3 regions of the Peribacillus sp. TE19612 genome follow, and region 2 is predicted to be linked to each of the others. Evidence: riboswitches for the same ligand, from Rfam matches in the RefSeq annotation. Region 2 holds a riboswitch; each other region holds the start of a gene.

Region 1 (6,884 bases), on a different contig from region 2:
GCGATGGGGTCAAAACCCCATCGCTTTTTTAGGAAGGGCTTGCATGGTTTGTAAGGATTTCAAGGTTTTCCATGGCGGATGCCACTTTTTCCTTGTTGATATCAGGGAAGAGAAGATGGATGTCTTCACCTTCTTTGACAGAGTGGGAAGCAATCTGTTGAAGTTCCGCTTTATGTTCAACAGTCAGGCCAATATCAAGCAATGTCATCGGCAAATTAAGCACCTGGTAGATGGGCAGCAATTGTTTGATTTCCGAGAATTTCCCTTCTAGCACAAGCTGGACTAAAATGCCATATGCCACTTTTTCCCCGTGAAGTAAATGATGCGCTTGGGTGATGGAAGTCATGCCATTATGAATGGAGTGGGCACCGGCAACGCGCAAGTACTGGCCGCCAAACCCGCCAACAAGACCACTGGTGATGATGTTCGTTTCAATTACACGCTGCAGCGCATCTGTCCATTTCCCTTTTTCCAAATCAGCTAAGGCTTCCTCGCCATATGTCAATAAAACTTCCTGGCATTGCCTTGCGGCCAAATGGGCCAATTCAATACAAACGGACTTGGTGGCAAGCTTTTCGGCCAGTGCATTGCCCTCGTACCACTTTGCCAATGTATCGCCGATTCCAGCACGTAAATAGTTTATCGGCGAATTAAGAAGAATTCCTGGTTCGATCAATAACATCCAAGTGCCTTTTTCATGAATATCATAACGGACATATGAACCATTATCATCATAAATGACACTCAACGGTGTCCAGGCAGCGCAGGTGGAAGCCAAGGTTGGAATGAGGATGATTTCCTTTTGAAGCGAGTTTCCGGCCGATTTGGCTAGGTCAAGCAACTTACCGCCGCCAATGCCAATTAATGCATCTGCACCATGTTCAAGAGCTGCCTTCTTGACGCGTTCAATTTCCGGGTCACTGCATTCCCCGCCGTATGTGAAAAAGATCGTCTCAATATTTTCTAAGGAAGGAAAAAAGGGTTCAGTAACTTCCCAAGATTTTCGTCCATGAATAACGAGCACTTTACGTATATTCCCTTTACTCAGTTTCACTTCCAGGTTTTCAAGGACATTTGCTTTACAGGCGTAATAAGCGGGGCCGCTGCGGACCTCCAGTAAGGTATTCATATTTGCTCTCCTTAATGAAAGGCCTGTTCCCGGTAAAGGGGAAGCAGGCCTTGATTATTTGATCAATTCATCCAGTCTGGTTTTCCGAATCCGGCAAATTTGTCATCGATCACTTTTTCAAACTGGTCGGATTCCACTACTGATTTAATATCCTTGGCAAATTGAGCGTCTACATCTTTTGTATTCACTGCAACAACGTTTCGATACATATCCGGCATTTTTTCTAAAACTAGGGCATCCTTGAGGTCCATTTTCGCTGCAAGAGCAAAGTTGCCAGGGACCGCCGATAGGTCAACGCTGTCTGTTGCGCGGGGTAACTGAGCAGATTCCAATGGTTTTAGCTGGATGTTTTTTGGATTTTTCGTTACATCCTTTTCAGATACTTTTAAAGGGTCGACATTTGGATCGACTTCAATCAACCCTTCATCCACCAGCACTTTTAGTGCACGTGCCAGGTTAACCGGATCATTGGGCACTGCAAGGGATGTGCCGTCTTTCACTTCTTTCAATGAATTATACTTATTAGAATATATGCCCATTGGCGCTGTTGGAACTATGATAAGGTCGGAAAGCTTTAAATCATTTTCTTTAGCGAAGTTATCCATGTACACTTTATGCTGGAAAAGGTTGGCGTCGATCGAGTTGTTGCCAAGCGACTTATTCGGCTGGATATAGTCGGTGAATTCGACGATCTCTATTTTGTATCCGAGATCTTCCAGACCTGGTTTGATGGCCTCCTTAACCATATCGGCGTACGGCCCGGTAGTCGCCCCGATCTTCAATTCTTTTTTGTCTTCTGTATTTGGGGATGCATCATCGCTCCCGCATGCTGCCAAGCCGAGTGCAAGTGCACAGACTGATAATAACGAAGCTATTTTCTTCATTTGAAATTCCTCCTGAGTAATGAAATGTATTGAGTCATTTAAAAAAATGATTGATCCTATCGCTTGTTAACTATGTATGAAACTTTGTCACCAACCATTTGAATGAGTTGCACAAGGCAGATCAGCACGACGATCGTCGTGATCATGACTGTGTTGTCATATCGGTAATATCCGTACCGGATTGCCAGGTCGCCAATTCCGCCACCGCCGATTGTCCCAGCCATTGCTGAGTAACCGATTAGCGAAATGGTCGTTAATGTCAGTCCTTGAATGATTCCCGGTTTTGCCTCTGGAAGAAGTACATCCTTAATGATCATCCATGGAGTGGCACCTACGGCAATTGCAGCTTCAATCACTCCTCTGTCTATTTCACGTAATGCTGTTTCAACAATCCTTGCAAAAAAAGGGATTGCGGATACGGACAGGGAAACAGAAGCTGCTCTTGGCCCTATCGTCGATCCCGTAAGTAGGTCCGTTAAAGGAAGGAGGGCGACCAAGAGAATGATGAACGGGATTGAACGGACAATATTGACTGCGAAACCGAGAGATCGATTCACGATGCCATTTTCAAAAAATAAATTCCTGGTTGTTGTAAATAGCAATACTCCAAGCGGTAAACCGATCAGCAGGGCTACTGCAAGAGAAACGCCGACCATATAAATCGTTTCAAGAAAGGCTTTATTAAGATCAGGTAAAATATTGACGATGGGATTAAGCAGTGACATGTTTTAACACCTCCACAGAACTGGAACGATTTTTTATATATTCCAATGCCGAATGAATTTGGACGGCATCGCCAATTAACTCGATGATTAAAATGCCTAAAGGAACATCCTGGATATACTCAATTTTACCGTGTAAAATATTCCCCTTTACTGCATGGGATTGGAGAGTATCCGAAAGAATCGACTCACCGGCGGTTTGCCCTTCGAATTGAATCTTAATAATCGTCCCTTCACTTTCATCAATCAAGTGCGAAGGGAGTTCGAAATCCAGTACACTGCTAATGAATTGCTTCGTTAATTCCTGTTTGGGCTGTGAAAATATTTCATAAACGGGTCCTTCTTCAATTACCCGGCCATCCTGCATCACGGCGACTCGGTGGCATAGTTCTTTGACCACTTCCATTTCATGTGTAATCAACACGATGGTGATACCAAGCTCACTGCTTATCTTTTTCAATAACTGTAAAATCGCTTTTGTAGTTGTTGGATCAAGGGCTGAAGTCGCTTCATCACATAATAGTACAGTGGGTTCATTTGCTAACGCGCGAGCTATGCCGACCCGTTGCTTCTGTCCACCGCTAAGCTGTGCAGGATAGACATCTTTCTTATCGCTGAGCCCTACGATTTCCAACAATTCCAATACACGTAACTTAGTCGCGTCCTTCGATCGATGCGCGGCCCTTAAGGCGAAAGCGACATTTTCATAAACGGTTTTTGAACTGACCAGGGAAAAGTGCTGGAATATCATTCCGATTTTTTGGCGTTGTTTACGAAGCTCTTTGCTAGATAAAGAGGTTAAATCAATGCCGTCGATAATGATATTTCCACCTGTCGGACGTTCAAGCAAATTCAAGCAGCGGAGTAATGAGCTTTTTCCAGCTCCGCTGTAGCCGACAATTCCATATATTTCACCAGTTTGAATGGTCAAAGATACGTTATCCACTCCGATAACTCGGTTTTTCTTCGAGACGTATTCCTTTCGGATTGAACGGATTTCAATCATGAGCTTTCCCCCTTAAACATTAAAAAAGCTGCCTCTATCATTCAGAAAGAGGCAGCGAAATCATATCTCGGCTTATCTTTCAGAATGCAATCATTCTGCAGGAATTGGCACCGTTCCCTAAGGGCGGTTGCCGGACATCACAGGGCCTGATCCCTCCGTCACTCTTGATAAGTAAATTATTATTTTAGAATATTTCAAGTTTTATAATATAATCTATATTATTTGTAAAATCCGGCAATGTCAATCGTTTCTTTTATTTTTTTGTCATTAAATCGGGTACGGTCCGTTAAAACGATTCATGGAAAATAGGCTATTATGCAATAATCCAGCATTTTCATCGAGGCTATTTATTCCAATATTTCCTTGTCAAAAAGGTAAAGTGGTACTACATTTATTATAGTAAAGTTAAAAAAAGGAAGGTAAAACTATTTTTGTACAATAATGGGGAGGAAACCGAATGATAGAGATCAAGACGATAAATGATGTGGTTTGCGTGCATGGGACTCCTGGCGGGAACAAGGGGGGGATGAGTGTGTATGTCTTTTTAACGGATGGCCTATTGATAGATACTGGCGCACAGATTTTATTGGAAGAGCTTATTCCATTCTATGAATCCGCAGACTTCGACTCAGTGGCCCTGACTCACTATCATGAAGACCATACGGGGGGCGCTGCCTGGATAAAGGAACATAAAAAGGTTCCTCTTTTCATTCACCCGATGTCGGTTGAGGTTTGTGCAAAGGATGCTGAATATCCTGAATATCGCAAAATTTTCTGGGGAAAGAGAGACGCCTTTAAAGCTGAGCCGCTAGGGAAGGCCATTCATTCCCGTACCCAAACGTGGGAGCCGATTTTTACCCCAGGTCATGCAAAGGACCATATGGTGTATTTGAATCACAATAATGGCGTGCTTTTTTCAGGAGACCTTTTCGTAACCCCAAAAACAAAGCTTGTCTTACGGGAAGAGTCTGTCCCGGTGATCATCGATTCCATAAAAAGATTGCTTCAATATGACTTCGGGGAAGTGTTTTGCTGTCATGCTGGGCATGTTCCTGATGGGAAGGAGATGTTTCGAAAAAAACTGGATTATCTGGAAAACCTCCAAGGGGAAATTTTACGCTTGCATTCTCAAGGGCTGACCGTTCATGAAATCCAGCAGGTCGTTTTACCGAATCGCTATCCCCTTATCGAGATATCCGGGCATGAGTGGGATTCAGAGCATATCATTACATCGATATTAAACGAAAATATTTTAAGTGCGAGGGAGAATGGGACTATTTGAATGCTATCCGTTTAACGGTCTGACTGATATAAAAGAGAGCTCTCCATAAGAGAGCCCACATTATTCATTTATTGACATTGGGATCTGTTTCATCATAAAAATCATGTGCTTCTTCGATGTTCTGAAGGTTAGCGACTTCATACACATTTCCGCCCGCCATTCCTTCATTGATGATACGGTCGATATCCAGGTAAACGGAGTCCTTGCCATCATATTCGGTATCCTTCAAAAATGTCATTTTTTCTTTATCCAAAAGAAATCCCTCCTAGCCTTTTCTTTAGTTTAGGCAAAGGAGTTTTTTTTATTCTGTTTAGCGATTTCATGAATGTAAAGGGGTTTCATTCATATACATGGAAGATCATTAAATCATGTATCATGCTTTTGAGTTTAGTTTCATCTGTTTCGGAAGGCGGATTGGCTGTCCACTCGATGGATCCATCTTTATGATACAAGGCTTTGACTGCCTGCTTGTTGAAATAAAAGGAAATTTTCCATCCTGGCAGATTCTTATGCAATGGTTCCCATTGAAAATGAGTGATCATATGTATTACCTCCATATATACTGTTTCTCATTCGATTATAATGGAAAACGGCAGCTGGAGGTGTTATTTTCTTTTCAGGTTGGGAAAAGTTAATTCAATGAAAAGATTTTTTAAATGCAAAAGCCTGTTTGTTTCAATTTCTTCTTCATCGAATTGCATCGGCTTTGAGTTCACTTCGTATATGAAAAGCGAGCCCGATTCGTCTTCCCCTATATCAATGGAAAACTCTCCGAGAAACCCGATCTTTTTTGAAAGTAACTCTCCGCATTTTTGGGCGATATTCGCTAATTTTAGATCCAGGTTTTTTGATTTAATGTCCTGATAAGGAAAAAGCTTTCCGCCTCGGGGAGTGTGGGTGGTGATTTCCTGGGTTTGCGACATCCTTACCGCTTTGCCGGTCACTTTATAAAAACCTTTTTCATAATGGACGAGAATCCGGTAATCATAACGATGTCCAAAGAGTTTTTTTGGTATGATCGCCTGTTGAGCAAGATAGCTCCTTTTTAATAAATCCCTTTTTTTTGTATCCCAGAAGGAAGCAAAATCAGGGAAGGACTCACTATGCTTTAAGCTATTGAACAATAGGGTATCATCATCATTTTTGATAATGGTATAAATGCCCTTCCCTTGGCTTCCTTTGCATGGCTTAAGGTATATATGCCTGTATGTCTCCAGGAAAGAATCAAGGCAACCGCTGTTTCGTAAGACCATGGTGGGCGGAAGGTGGTTGGTGAGGGATCCATCTTCAGTTAATGCTTCGAACATCACATATTTATCTATAAAACAGGGGTTGAATAGAGTCATTCGGTAATCTTTAAAATGTGTGATAAGATGTTGGAATTCCTCTGACGCCTCATAGCTCCTCCAGGGGATACGGTTATAGACGATGTCAGGGAAGGGCACCTTACATTCAATCCACTTGTTTGAAATGGAGGAAAAAAGATACCCTTTCATCGACGCGGAATGAAGGGCATTTCCTGTGAATACATACGCCAATATTCCATGTTGCAATAAATATAATGATAAGTCCCGAAAAAGGGTCAGGTTTCCACCCAAACCTGATTCTTTTTTGGGATTGGAAACAGTTAAAATTCCGACGGTAAGCATCCGGTTACCCGGAAATATTGTGATTGGAATTAGAGGTTGATTCGAATGGTTCTTTTTATAGCTGATTTCTTCTTCGGCAGAGCCGGCGAAAAGTTCCGCATTCTCATGAGTGTGGTGCCAATTTTCAGTGGGGATATCATAAAAAATGTTCATTGCGGCACTCTGATTGATTTTGTAATCGTCTGTTCCGTAAGATAAATGGCATAATCAAG
Region 2 (6,884 bases):
GCCACTTTCATCCCACGGGTCGTAGCATCCAGGGCGATCCCTGCACCGGTAATTCCCCCACCAATGACAACCACATCAAATTTCTCTTTCTTCAGAGTTTCGACCGTTTCTTCCCGATATATATTTGAAAACCTCATGCCTGACTCCTCCTTTAAGTATTGCATTCTATTGTTTTTTTGTATGAATTCTGCGTTTACTCGTGAATTCTGCACTTTTACTCGTGAATTCGCACTATTTACTCGTGAATTCTCCACATTTACTCGTGAATTCACATGGTTTACTCGTGAATTCGATCATTATATTCAATTGGTTCATTTGTTCGCATAAGTTATATAGATATTAATATCCCTAATCTGCCGTTAAAAACAAAAAAAGAGACCATAAATGCACATTATCGAATTAACGATAACGCATTCATGGTCTCTCCTGTTCTCCGGCCGAGTTATTAACTTGATTTCATTATAGCATACTCCAGCTCATTTGAGAAAGGATACATGTTGTTTTTTATTTAAACGCCATAGCGGCATGTACGGCTTTCTTCCAGCCTTCATATAATTTTTCACTTTCTTGCTCTTCCATGGATGGTTCAAAAGTTTTGTCTACCGCCCATTGCCGGGAGATTTCTTCTTGATCCTTCCAATACCCGACAGCAAGGCCTGCTAAGTATGCAGCACCTAATGCTGTAGTTTCGTTTATGGTCGGCCTCTCGACGGGCACACGTAATAAGTCGCCCTGGAATTGCATCAAGAAGTCATTCTTGACTGCCCCGCCATCCACTCTTAATGTTTGCAGCTCGATTCCTGAATCCGCCTCCATTGCATCAAGGACATCCTTCGTTTGATACGCAAGTGATTCAAGTGTGGCGCGAATGAAATGTTCTTTTGATGTGCCGCGCGTCAAACCAAAAACGGCTCCCCGCACTTCGCTGTCCCAATATGGAGTTCCAAGTCCTACAAAGGCCGGTACCACATATACTCCATCCGTACTTTCCACCCGTTTTGCATAGGCCTCGCTGTCCTTGGCATCATGCAGCATCCGCAGGCCATCGCGGAGCCATTGGATGGCGGAGCCAGCTACGAATATACTGCCTTCAAGTGCATATTCGACCTTCCCATTCAAGCCCCAAGCAAGGGTCGTCAATAGTCCGTGTTCGGAGCTGACAGCCTTGGTTCCTGTATTCATGAGCATGAAACAGCCTGTTCCATACGTATTTTTAGCCATTCCTTCATTAAAGCAGGCTTGGCCGAATAATGCTGCCTGCTGATCACCGGCTGCCCCGGCGATCGGAATCGATTGGCCGAAGAAATGATATTCGATCGTACGTGCATATTCCTCAGAGGAAGGCCTCACTTCCGGCAGCATCGACTTTGGTACAGTCAATATCTCAAGCAGTTCTTCATCCCATTTCAGTTCATGGATATTGTACATCAATGTCCGGGATGCATTGGAATAGTCCGTTACATGAGCCTTGCCTCCTGATAGCTTCCAGATCAGCCAAGTATCGATGGTACCGAATAACAGCTTGCCTTCATCTGCCTTTTGCCGTGCCCCTTCCACATTATCGAGGATCCATTTCACTTTCGTTCCGGAAAAATAGGCATCTATCAACAATCCCGTTTTATCCCGGAATAAATCATTAAGTCCCTTTTCCTTCAACTCATCACAGATTCCACTTGTTTGCCTGGACTGCCATACAATCGCATTATAGACAGGCGTACCTGTTTCCTTATCCCAAACGACTGCCGTTTCACGCTGATTGGTGATCCCGATACCGGCAATTTGCTCTGGCTTTACACCGGATTCAGATAGTACACCGGCGATCACCGCCAGGATCGATCCCCAAATCTCATTGGCGTTATGCTCGACCCAGCCTGGTTTAGGGAAATGCTGTGTAAATTCCTTTTGGGAGGAATGGACGATTTCCCCCTTTTCATTAAATAAAATCGCCCTCGAACTTGTTGTTCCTTGATCTAATGATAAAATGTATTTTTCCATTGTGTATGCCCCTCCTTTTAATTAACTAGCGATATTTCTGCTATCCATTTCATGTGACTGTTTTTTACCAAAAGCATAGGCTACTATCAATAGTACCAGGCTTGCACCCATAACAGACCAAAATCCTGCCGTTATTTCCCCCATAAAGAATGCTTTATAACAAACGGCACCAAGTGAACCCCCTACAATCGGTCCAACGACCGGAATCCATGAATAGCCCCAGTTGGAATTGCCTTTACCAGGTATCGGCAGCAAAAAGTGAGCGATGCGCGGCCCCAGGTCGCGGGCCGGGTTAATGGCGTATCCTGTCGTTCCCCCAAGTGACATCCCGATCACGACAATCAATAACCCGACTGCGAATGGGTTTAGACCCTCTGTAAAATCATTGGCCCCTATAAATAATAGACCAAGAATAAGGATGAAAGTTCCAATCATCTCACTTAATAGATTTGAAAATGTGTGCGGGATTGCAGGTGAAGTCGTGAACACACCAAGCTTCGCCCCTGGATCATCCGTAGCTTTCCAGTGTGGCAAATAGTGCAGGAATACTAGAGTTGCGCCGAGTATCGCGCCAATCATCTGGGCAACGATGTAACCGGGCACATCACTCCATGGAAATTCTCCAATAATGGCAAACCCTACTGTGACCGCCGGGTTTAAATGCGCCCCGCTTATGGAACCCACTGCAAAAACACCCATGGTAACAGCCAATCCCCATGCAATCGTGATAACGATCCAGCCGGCATCTTTTGCATAGGAACTCTTTAAGGATGAACCTGCCCCAATACCTGCTCCGAATAAAACTAAAATCATCGTGCCTAACACTTCTCCCCAAAATGGAGTCATGATAAAACCCCTCCCCTGATAATTTTTTAAACCTTGCCAACAAATAAAAGGAGATCCACAGCAGAACCATCTTCATAAAAAAATTATGAATAGATCTGTTGTGAATCTCCTAGTCTCCGTCACATATATTAACTTGTACTGTAAAATATACTAGGTTATGAAAACGCTGTCAATATTTTATGAAAAATTAATCTATTATTCTGTAATTTTTTTCAATTTTTCCCTATTAGACGATATCCCATAATTCAGTTTTTGAAGTGGTGATTGACGACGCCCCGGCATCAAGGGCATTCAGGACTTCATCCGAAGTACGTATGAGGCCGCCTGCAAAAATCGGTGTCTGCAATCGTTCCTTCACTTCTTTTATCATCCATGGCATGGCGCCCGGCAATACTTCGATATAATCCGGCTTTGTTTTCTGCACCAGCTTATAACTTTTCTCAAGCGCATGTGAGTCTATTAAAAAGATTCGCTGGATGGCAATGACCCCCTTTTGCTTCGCCTTCAATATAACGCTTGATTTAGTCGAAATCAGCCCATAGGGGTTATATTCCTGACAAATGAATTCCGTCGCGTACTCATCACTTCTTATGCCATGGATCAAATCGACATGATAAATCATTTTCTTATTATGCTGCTTTGCCATCATACTTACATTTTTCAATTGTGAGATATGCAAATCAAGAAACACACCTATTTCATAGGAACTTTCTAGAAATCTTTCGAAATCCTTCATGCTTGCTGAAGCAGGCAAAATCTTCTGATCCATCATTATCCTCCTCATTCCCAGAAAAACTCAAAACTTCAAGTCATTTAGTATATTTTAAAGAGCTTGATTTATCAAACACATTTTTTCATGAACCATGACATCTTAACACTATCATACCTGGCAAACCCTTTATAGGTTACGGCTAAGGATATATGTAAAATATCCCCTTAAATCATATAGAAAGTTTCATTTTCAATGCACCTTCGGCGAGTTCATACGATTTAATTGTGCCAATCGGAATTTTCCTCACGATGCTCCAAGCATTAACATTCATTTTGATTGCTCTTTTTTCATATTCAAAAAATGGCGGTCTGTTAAATATCCTTTGGTTGATGAAATTCCTGTCAATGGGTTCCATTTCCACTAATTCAAATGAAATCGTTCTTTTTTCCACATGAACCGGTTTTAATGTAATCCGGAAAGCCACGTTTTTCTTAAACATCATTTTTTTCACTTCCATCGTACCGGAAAGCACAATGTGCCTTGGCGTAATCTCGACTTTAATATCCTGACCAGATGATTTCATTTTTATGATTCTCTCTATCATGTCTTCAGTTACCGTAATCGGTATGCCATTTTTGAATGGACTCATCCTTGCATTCCTCCCCACTCAAAGCATATGCCGGATTCCCTGATGCCGTTAACATTTCAGCCCGGATTAATAACCGGTATATTCGAAATATTCCAGCTCCACCCCTTGACCTTCATAAAAACTACCTGTATAGTCATAGTTAATTTAATAGACAACTCTTATCCAGAGAGGTGGAGGGACTGGCCCTTTGATGCCTCAGCAACAGACTGATCTTGTACTGTGCTAATTCCAGAAGTGTAAAAACTTGAAGATAAGAAGAGTATATAGCTTTGTTGCCAACACCTCTTCTTATTTTTAAGAAGAGGTTTTTTATTTTTAAAAGGAAAGAAGGAATCAACATGTCAATCACATTAACGAAAGCACCATTCAGGGCGGACCACGTCGGAAGTTTATTAAGACCGGAACGATTACATATTGCCAGAAAGGACTTTAAGGAAGGTACCATTTCAGCTGAACGGCTTCGTGAAATTGAAACCGAAGAAATCAAACGGATCGTCGATAAACAAATTGAAGTTGGTTTAGAGGCCGTTACGGACGGTGAGTTCAGACGAACATGGTGGCACTTTGACTTTCTCGAACATTTAAATGGCATCGAGGGATATGTAACTGAAAAAGGCCTCACATTCGATGGTGTGGAAACAGAGAGATATAATGTTCGCAATACCGGGAAGGTTTCATTCAACCCTGAACATCCCTTCATTCGTGATTTCATTGAATTGAACAAAATCGTGAACGGACGTGCCGTTGCCAAGCAAACCATCCCCAGTCCGAATCAATTATTTGCTGCAGGCATTCATAATGAAGACGTCTACCCTGATATTGAAGACTATGCAAATGATATCATCAAAGCCTATCAGCATGCTTTGAAAGCCTTTTATGAAGCAGGTGTGCGTTATCTTCAATTGGATGATGTATATATTGCCAGACTTTCAGCTCCGGATTTCCAGTTCAAGGATGGAAAATATACGAGGGAACAATTAATTGGTCTTGCACTTCGGGTCATTAATGGCACATTGGAAGGCAAACCAGAAGACCTTATCGTCACTACCCACCTATGTCGCGGAAACTACCAGTCGACATGGGCGTTTGAAGGAAGCTATGCCCGTATCGCCCCAACTTTATTGGCAAAAGAAAAAGTGGATGGATTCTTCTTGGAATATGATGATCAACGCTCTGGGGATTTCAAACCATTAGAATACATTCCAAATGGCGGTGCACGGGTCGTACTGGGTGTCGTCACTTCAAAAAATGGGGAAATCGAGGACAAGGAAGCTGTTAAGGCACGCATTAAAGAAGCCTCGCACTTCGTTCCGCTCGAACAATTATGCTTAAGCCCCCAATGCGGCTTCGCCTCCACACATCACGGCAACAAGCTAACCGAAGCACAGCAATGGGAAAAACTGAAATTCGTCGTTGATGTAGCAAAAGAAGTATGGGAATGATTCATCCTTAAATATAAAGTAAAAGCTAGGCATTAGGAAGGCCTAGCTTTTCTTCAAAACAACTCAATAAAATGTTTTGCCGTTTTGGAAAGATAACGATCTTGTCTAAAAACCAAGGCTATATTCGATTGAATTGAAGAATCGATAATATCCAGCACTTTCACTCCTTTTATAATATGGGGTGAAACAGCTGATTTCGGAACAATACTCGCCCCAACTCCAGCTGCAACCAGAGAGAGCAGAACATTTACATCATGGCATTCGCATAAAATATTTAGCTGTATTTCCCGCTTTTTAAATTCCTCGATAATTTCCTCGTAAATCCCCGGTCCTTTTTCCCTATGCACTAAAAGCAATGGGATGTTTTCAATATCCTTTAAATGAACCCTATCTCTCGAAGTGAAGCTGTCCCAATCCTCAGGTACAACAAAAACATTGGGCACTTGTCCTAAGTTCAAACTGGAAAGACCCTTCATCTCGACAGGTAAATGAACAATGGCAAGTTCGATATCCTGATTCTCCAAATAATTACTTATTTCATATGGATCTCCTGCGAATATTTTAAAGGAAACGGAAGGATATTTTTTCTTGAAACTATTAATTTTATCAGGTAAATAAGACATATACGCAAGTACGGAACCTACTGAAAGTGTACCTTTAATTCCCTCACCCGTTTCCTTCACTTCGAGCAAGGAGTCCTCGAAATATTGCAGCATATCCTTAGCCTTCTCGTAAAGTACCCTCCCAGCTTCGGTCAACTCCATACTTTTACCGTTCCTTTTTCGCTCAAGTAAAGTAGTCCCTAATTCTTCTTCCATAAGGCGGAGCTGCTGGCTTAATGGCGGCTGTGACATATTCAACTTTTTGGCTGCACGGGAAACCTGGCCTTCTTCTGCAAGAATGAGAAAATATCGTAATTGTCTAATATCCATATTGGCACCTCTGATATATATGTATATCGTATATAAACTTAATTATATAGATATTTTATATATGATACAAACAGCAGTAAAATATATTTGTTTACAACATAAAGGGGTGTTCAAAATGGAGAAATTCAAGGATCTAAACAAAAGCTTCATCAATGGGGAATGGATGGAAGGCTTAAGTCAACGCAGATATAATATTTTAAACCCATACAATAATGCCGTTATTTCAAATGTGAGCTTGGCTACATCAAAACAGCTCGAAGAATCATTTGAAATAGCAAAGAATGCTCAAAAAGGTTGGGCAAAAACAT
Region 3 (6,884 bases), 140 kb from region 2:
GTATTGATAGTGAACCATCCTTTCAAATTTGTGTATCATTTTTTCCTTCATTATCTCTATACCCTTTCCTTTCCTGATTAAACATGAAAAGAATTAAATTAAGACGCAGACTGAAACAACCTGGATCATCATTATCCGAACTTAGAGAAGTGAGGCACTTTATCATGGAAATCCTAACCGGCATTGAACGGAATACAGAATGTAGGTGAAAGTGATTCTATCTGATTGTTTAGTCTTAGTGGATTGGAACGGAAGGTACGAGACTCCTGCGGGAAAGCGAGCCAAGGGAGACCCCGCAGGCGCAAAAGCGCCGAGGAGGCTTCCGGACCGCCCGCGGAAAGCGAGTGCCTGAAGTGGAAAGTAACGTTCAAATTTTGAAAACCTAAAAATCTAAAAAACTGTAGACAAACTAAAAATCATGACCGACGCACTATGTAAAAGCTGAATGGACAAACCAGCTCGCTTATTTATTTATGCGTCAGCAGACCGTAACGGATTTGTGTTGGGACGATAGTTACACCCGGAAATACTCGTATTAAGTGCCTCTGATTGAACAAGTGATTAAGAAAGCTGTAAAACCTGAAGCTGTTGACGCAGATTCCGCAACCATGCTTATGTGTAATAAGAGCGTTTTGGTTGTTATCTATGCCCATCGGCACTCAATAGCTATTATCGATTCAAATCCATTATAAAATCAAAAAGGTTTCGGAATGAGACCATTCCGAAACCTTTTTAAACTGCGACCTGAATTAAATCAGGCCGCCATTCTCGAATTATTTATCCGCCGGTACAACTGCACCTTTGTATTCTTTAAGAATGAAATCTTGTATTTCTTTAGAATGCAATACTTCTACAAGCGCTTTGATTGCTTCTTTATTTTCGTCACCTTTGTTTACGGCAATGACATTCACATAAGGTGATTCGGAATCTTCAATCGCAATCGAATCTTCAAGCGGATTCAAACCGGCGTCAATTGCATAGTTGGAGTTGATCAAGACTGCATCGCCTTCGCCGCTCTCATAAATTTTAGGAAGCAGGGCCGCTTCATAATCGGCATCGAATTTAAGGTTTTTCTTATTTTCAACGATGTCTTTTGTTGTAGCCGTCGTTTTATCGATGCCTTCTTTCAAAGTGATCAGGCCATTCTTTTCCAAAAGGGATAAAGCGCGTCCATGATCAGCAACAGAGCTGCTCATAATAATTGTTGCGCCTTCCGGAAGTTTATCAATGCTTTCATATTTTTTTGAATATAGAGCAATCGGCTCGATATGGATTCCGCCAGCATTGACGAAGTCATATCCATTTTCTTTAATTTGCCCCTCTAAATATGGAATGTGTTGAAAGTAGTTAGCATCCAATTCCTTATCATTCAACGCCTTATTTGGTAAAACATAGTCCTGGAATGTTTCAATTTCCAAATCGATTCCTTTTTCTTTAAGAAGCGGTTTAGCTTCCTCAAGGATTTCTGCATGTGGAACATTGGATGCCCCTACAACTATTTTCTTCGATTCTTTTTCCGTATCGCTGCCGCTTTTATCCTTTTCACTTCCACAAGCAGCCAAAGCGATAGATAACACTAAGATTAATGCAAATCCTAAAAACTTTTTCATCCTATTCATCTCCCTTTATCTTTTGTCCAATTTAGATGTAATCACATCTCCAATAATTTGAATTATGAAGACGATAATTAGAATAACGATCGTCGCTACAAGCGTAACGTCATTTTGATTTCTTTGATAGCCGTCCAAATAGGCTAGATTACCAAGCCCGCCTGCGCCGATGACCCCGGCCATCGCGGTATATCCAACCAATGCAATCGATGTTACCGTAATCCCGGAAATAAGGGCAGGCATCGACTCTGGAAGAAGGACCTTCCAAATGATCGTGCTCGTTTTTGCCCCCATCGATTTAGCGGCTTCAATTACACCTTTATCGATTTCACGAAGTCCGATTTCAACCATACGCGCATAAAATGGGGCCGCACCGATAATAAGTGCCGGCAGTGCAGCGTTCTCACCGATCATGGAACCGACAAGCGCTTTAGTGAAAGGAATGAGCAGCACGATCAAAATAAGAAATGGAATGGAACGGAATATATTGACGACAGCACTCATGACTCCGTTGACAGCCCGGTTTTGCCACATATTACCCTTCCCTGTCAGGAAAAGGGTCAATCCTAGTATTATGCCTATAAAAAAGGTTGCCACTACAGAGACGCTTGTCATGTAAAGCGTTTCTTTCGTAGCTTCAATGATGTCTTCCCAATCAACATTCGGCAATAATTCTTCAAGCATGAGTAATCACCTCCACGCCTACCTGCTGTGCTTTAATGAATTCGATTGCGCGGAGCATTTCATCCTCTTTGCCATCTAGATGGATAAACAATGTTCCATATGAACCGCTTCTTGTTTGGGATATCTTACCTTGAACGATATTGACATCCAACTCGAAGTTACGTACAAGCTTGGTGATCAATGGGCTTTCTGCATGATCACCTACAAAGGTCAATTGAATCACTTTGCCTGCTGGATAGCGTTCGAGCAAATGGTCCATCGTTTCTTTCGTTTCTTCTGGTTCCGTTACCTGTTGGACGAAACGCTTCGTCATTTGTTCTTTAGGATTCTTGAAGACATCCAGGACAGGACCTTGTTCAACAACCTGCCCGCTTTCCATCACGGCGACGCGATGGCAGATTTTACGTATTACATGCATTTCATGCGTAATCAAGACGATCGTCAATCCCAAACGCTGATTGATGTCAACAAGCAATTCGAGTATGGAGTCGGTAGTCTGCGGATCCAATGCAGAAGTCGCTTCATCACACAGCAGCACTTTAGGGTCATTTGCCAGAGCCCTGGCTATTCCCACCCTTTGCTTTTGCCCTCCGCTTAATTGCGAAGGATAGGCCTTTTCCCTGCCTTCAAGTCCGACTAACTTGATCAATTCGTTCACACGCTTGGTGCGTTCAGGTTTAGAAACTCCTGCAATTTCCAACGGGAAAGATATATTCTCCTGAACGGTCCTTGACCATAATAGATTGAAATGTTGGAAAATCATGCTGATTTCTTGACGGGCCTTACGGAGCTGAGCCCCTTTAATTTTTGAAATTTCCTTTTCAGCCACCACAACGGATCCCTCTGTCGGTGTTTCCAATCCATTGAGCATTCTGATCAAAGTACTTTTCCCCGCTCCACTGTAACCGATGATCCCGAAAATCTCGCCTTTATTTATTTCAACATTCACATTATTTACAGCCTTGATCGTCTCACTGTTTCCTTTTCCTGTTCGGAACAGCTTACTGACTTTCGTCAATGTTATCATTAACCCTCACCTCTTTTATCCAATAAAACCTATGAACTTAGTTGATTTCTCTACATTATTAGTCTGTTTCTCCTATCATGTAAAAGTTTTCCCAATTAAAATAGAAAAAACCTTTCTGCATGAGCAGAAAGGCAGGTGAAGAAACAGGCCTTCCTCTCATCTTCCAAAGTGATTAAACTTTGTGTGAATTGGCACCTTTCCAAGGAAATCTCCTTGTCGGTTGCCGGGTTTCATCGGGCACATCCCTCCACCTCTCTTGATAAGAGCTAATATATAGAATATTTGTACATCATTAAGTTCTTTAGTATGGAGAAATTTTATCATAGATAAAAAAGGAGCGCAATGTATATTATTTCTAGTTCAAGAATGAACAGGAACTTTGCTTAAAGCGTTTTGGAAGTCAAGGAGACGATGTTCGTCGCTTTTTCAATTGCCTGCTCCAAATCTTCTATTAAGTCTTCTACATTTTCAATCCCAATCGATAATCGGACTTGATCGGCACTTACACCCGCTTTCGCAAGACCCGCCTCATTCAATTGTTGATGGGTCGTACTGGCTGGGTGGATGATCAAGCTCTTCGCATCCCCTACATTCGCCACATGGGACCATAATTCCACCGAATTGATAAGTTTTGCCCCAGCTTCGCGATTACCTTGAATCCCAAATGTCACGACAGATCCAGCTCCCTTTGGCAAATATTTATCCGCAAGGGCTTTATCGGGATGATCCTCATCACCAGGATGTGAAACCCAGGTCACGGCAGGATGGTTTTTTAAATAGTTTATGACAGACTTGGTGTTCGATAGATGCTCTTTCATCCTTACATGCAGCGTTTCAAGTCCAAGCGTAAACTGGAATGCACTTTGGGCACTTAGTGCAGGACCCAAATCACGGAGCAACTGGACTCTGGCTTTCGTTATGAATGCGGCAGGTCCAACTGCCTCGGCGTATACCAGACCGTCGTAACTTGGGTCAGGCTCCGTGAAGCCAGGGTAGTTTGGCGAGTTCCAATCGAATTTCCCTCCATCCACGATGACACCGCCTAGCGTCGTTCCATTTCCAAGAAGCCATTTTGTAGCGGAATGGATGACAATATCCGCTCCAAAATCAATCGGTCTGCAAAGATACGGTGTCGCGAAGGTATTATCAATGATTAAAGGTATGCCGGCTTCATGGGCGATTTCCGCTACCGCTTCAATATCAAGTACCCTCAAACTTGGATTTCCGATCGTTTCAGCAAAAATGGCTTTAGTTCTTGGCGTAATCGCCCTTTTGAAGTTTTCAGGATCATCGGGAGAAACGAACTTCACTTTGATCCCATATTTAGGAAGAGTATTTTCAAAAAGGTTATACGTACCGCCATATAATGTAGAGGCAGAAACAATCTCATCCCCTGCAGCAGCGATATTCAGGATTGAAAGTGAGATGGCGGCCATTCCGCTTGCTGTTGCCAATCCGCCGATACCGCCTTCCAATAAGGCCATCCTTTCCTCAAAAACACTGACCGTGGGATTATGAAGCCGTGTATATATATAGCCATTCTCCTTTAGGCCAAATAAATTCGCTGCATGGTCGGTGTCTTTGAACAAGTATGCATTGCTTTGGTAGATAGGAACGGCACGGGCACCTGTTTCATCAGCTTGCAGACCGCCATGAACACTCAATGTTTCGAAGCGCAACTTTTTCTCTGACATATGAATTCACCTTTTTCTATGGATTTAGTTGGAATTATATGAAATCCGGCTTTTTTATAAACAAAAAAACCACTTCAATAAGAAGAGGTTTCAAGAACACACCTCATCTACCAGAGCCAACACTCTGCTGGAATTAGCACCGTATATAAAAATTTATACCGGTTGCCGGGCTTCGTCGGGCCAGTCCCTCCGCCACTCTTGATAAGAACTATTAAATTCTGCCATTACTTTATTCAAAATATAGCATTTTAGATTAAATCAGTCAATGAATTGTTAGAATATTCTTTGTTTTTTTCTTCTCTCATTCAAATGTTAGCAACAAAGAAAACCAACCGCGTTTCTGATTGGTTTCCTAGCTGATTTCCTTAAGCAATCCGTACAAATAAGGAACGGATTGAAAGGCATATATTTTTTTGTGCAGCTGCCCTTCTTTGAAAAGCAATAAGCAAGGAACACTTTCGATTTCATATGATTCGGCAATTGCTTGGACATAGTTCATATTCATTTTGCCTGCCTTCAATTCCGGAAAAAGCTCCAAGGATATCGTCAGCATCTTGGAGGCCACCTGACAGGTGCCGCATAAAGGTGTATATAAATATAAGCAAAAGGTTTCCCCATTTCCAACAGCAAGCTTACACTCTTCTTCTTTCCATTCTTGCATCAATTAGTCGTTCACCCTTTGACTTAGAAATTTCATTTTCACATTCATATTGGCAGATAGGAGCACAGTTGCGATATGATGTTCGGGTGAGCTCTCCACTTCTTTGTACATTTTATTAATATACAGGTGGTTCGCTTCCGGCATTTCCCTTCGGAACTGCTTCCGCAGCTTTTCTCCTGATTCATCTGCGTCAAAAAGGAGATAAACATCACGGTCCATCAATTCATCCACTAATTCATCCAGCTTAGTTAATGATATGGTCCCATTCGTACATATTATTTCCACATCTTCATTTAAAACGGAGGCAACTTTTCTTCTATCGGAACTGCCTTCTACAATGATCACTTTATCGAATTCGTCCCACTCCATGTCATCACTCCATCTCACGAATTATGTGCGCAACTCACCCACTGTACAAATGAAAAAGAGAGCAGGCCTTTTCAGTCCCCCCTCTCCTTTCTTTTTAACCGTTGATTAAACTCTCATACTCTTCAGCGCTCATCAAGTTTTCAATATCACTGACATTAGATGGTTCAAGCACGACCATCCATGCCTTTTCATAAGGAGACTCATTTACATATTCAGGGTTGTCACTTAAATCTTCGTTTACTTCAACAACCTTGCCACTGATAGGTGCATAAAGCTCAGAAACGGTCTTAACGGATTCAACACTTCCAAATGGTTCGTTCGCTTTCAATTCATCGCCGATTTCCGGAAGCTCAACGAATACGATGTCCCCAAGCTCGGACTGTGCGAATGCCGTAATTCCAATGCGCACTGTTCCATCTTCCGTTTTGACCCATTCATGTTCTTTAGTGTAACGAAGTTCTTTTGGTGTTGTTGTCATAATTAACCCTCCATATGTACATCTTATTTTATCTATTCCATTATAAGGTAGATTGTTTGTTTAAGTAAGGAATTAACCAAATATTTTGTGAAATTTCAGTTCCAAACCTGTTCGAATTGCTCTTCTTTGAAACCTACCGTCACTTTGGTGCCATCCGTAACAATCGGCCTTTTCAGAAGCATGCCATCTGTGGACAATATATCAAGCATCTCTGCTTCAGAAGCTTCTTTCAGCTTATCCTTTAAGCCCAGCTCCCGATATTTTTGACCGCTAGTATTGAAAAACTTCTTCAACTCCAAATTGCTGTTTTTATATAGTTGTTCTATTTCAGTTCGCGAAGGGGGATTATCCGCTATATGGA

The links. A riboswitch is a leader RNA that binds a small molecule or an ion and turns the genes downstream of it on or off. The one in region 2 is predicted to bind S-adenosylmethionine.
Region 1: another riboswitch for S-adenosylmethionine. It lies ahead of ACZ9AO_RS07530 (methionine ABC transporter ATP-binding protein); the one in region 2 lies ahead of ACZ9AO_RS16125 (5-methyltetrahydropteroyltriglutamate--homocysteine S-methyltransferase).
Region 3: another riboswitch for S-adenosylmethionine. It lies ahead of ACZ9AO_RS15415 (O-acetylhomoserine aminocarboxypropyltransferase/cysteine synthase family protein); the one in region 2 lies ahead of ACZ9AO_RS16125 (5-methyltetrahydropteroyltriglutamate--homocysteine S-methyltransferase).

The regions. Positions count from the first base shown of each region.
Region 1 covers NZ_JBWCCL010000003.1:330,927-337,810, forward strand. The annotation lists gene ACZ9AO_RS07515 (iron-containing alcohol dehydrogenase family protein) at 29-1,129, opposite strand; gene ACZ9AO_RS07520 (MetQ/NlpA family ABC transporter substrate-binding protein) at 1,192-2,013, opposite strand; gene ACZ9AO_RS07525 (methionine ABC transporter permease) at 2,070-2,738, opposite strand; gene ACZ9AO_RS07530 (methionine ABC transporter ATP-binding protein) at 2,725-3,741, opposite strand; SAM riboswitch class I at 3,811-3,915, opposite strand; gene ACZ9AO_RS07535 (MBL fold metallo-hydrolase) at 4,199-5,023, shown strand; gene ACZ9AO_RS07540 (hypothetical protein) at 5,088-5,276, opposite strand; gene ACZ9AO_RS07545 (YheE family protein) at 5,362-5,565, opposite strand; gene ACZ9AO_RS07550 (YheC/YheD family endospore coat-associated protein) at 5,629-6,825, opposite strand; gene ACZ9AO_RS07555 (YheC/YheD family endospore coat-associated protein) at 6,822-6,884, opposite strand, start outside.
Region 2 covers NZ_JBWCCL010000008.1:234,866-241,749, reverse strand. The annotation lists gene ACZ9AO_RS16150 (glycerol-3-phosphate dehydrogenase/oxidase) at 1-137, opposite strand, end outside; gene glpK (glycerol kinase GlpK) at 505-1,995, opposite strand; gene ACZ9AO_RS16140 (MIP/aquaporin family protein) at 2,017-2,841, opposite strand; gene ACZ9AO_RS16135 (glycerol-3-phosphate responsive antiterminator) at 3,068-3,610, opposite strand; gene ACZ9AO_RS16130 (hypothetical protein) at 3,783-4,202, opposite strand; SAM riboswitch class I at 4,358-4,459, shown strand; gene ACZ9AO_RS16125 (5-methyltetrahydropteroyltriglutamate--homocysteine S-methyltransferase) at 4,541-5,644, shown strand; gene ACZ9AO_RS16120 (LysR family transcriptional regulator) at 5,698-6,576, opposite strand; gene ACZ9AO_RS16115 (aldehyde dehydrogenase family protein) at 6,692-6,884, shown strand, end outside.
Region 3 covers NZ_JBWCCL010000008.1:99,439-106,322, reverse strand. The annotation lists gene ACZ9AO_RS15430 (MetQ/NlpA family ABC transporter substrate-binding protein) at 774-1,610, opposite strand; gene ACZ9AO_RS15425 (methionine ABC transporter permease) at 1,626-2,294, opposite strand; gene ACZ9AO_RS15420 (methionine ABC transporter ATP-binding protein) at 2,287-3,321, opposite strand; SAM riboswitch class I at 3,475-3,587, opposite strand; gene ACZ9AO_RS15415 (O-acetylhomoserine aminocarboxypropyltransferase/cysteine synthase family protein) at 3,705-5,015, opposite strand; SAM riboswitch class I at 5,116-5,223, opposite strand; gene ACZ9AO_RS15410 (thioredoxin family protein) at 5,368-5,676, opposite strand; gene ACZ9AO_RS15405 (toprim domain-containing protein) at 5,680-6,045, opposite strand; gene gcvH (glycine cleavage system protein GcvH) at 6,140-6,523, opposite strand; gene ACZ9AO_RS15395 (arsenate reductase family protein) at 6,619-6,884, opposite strand, start outside.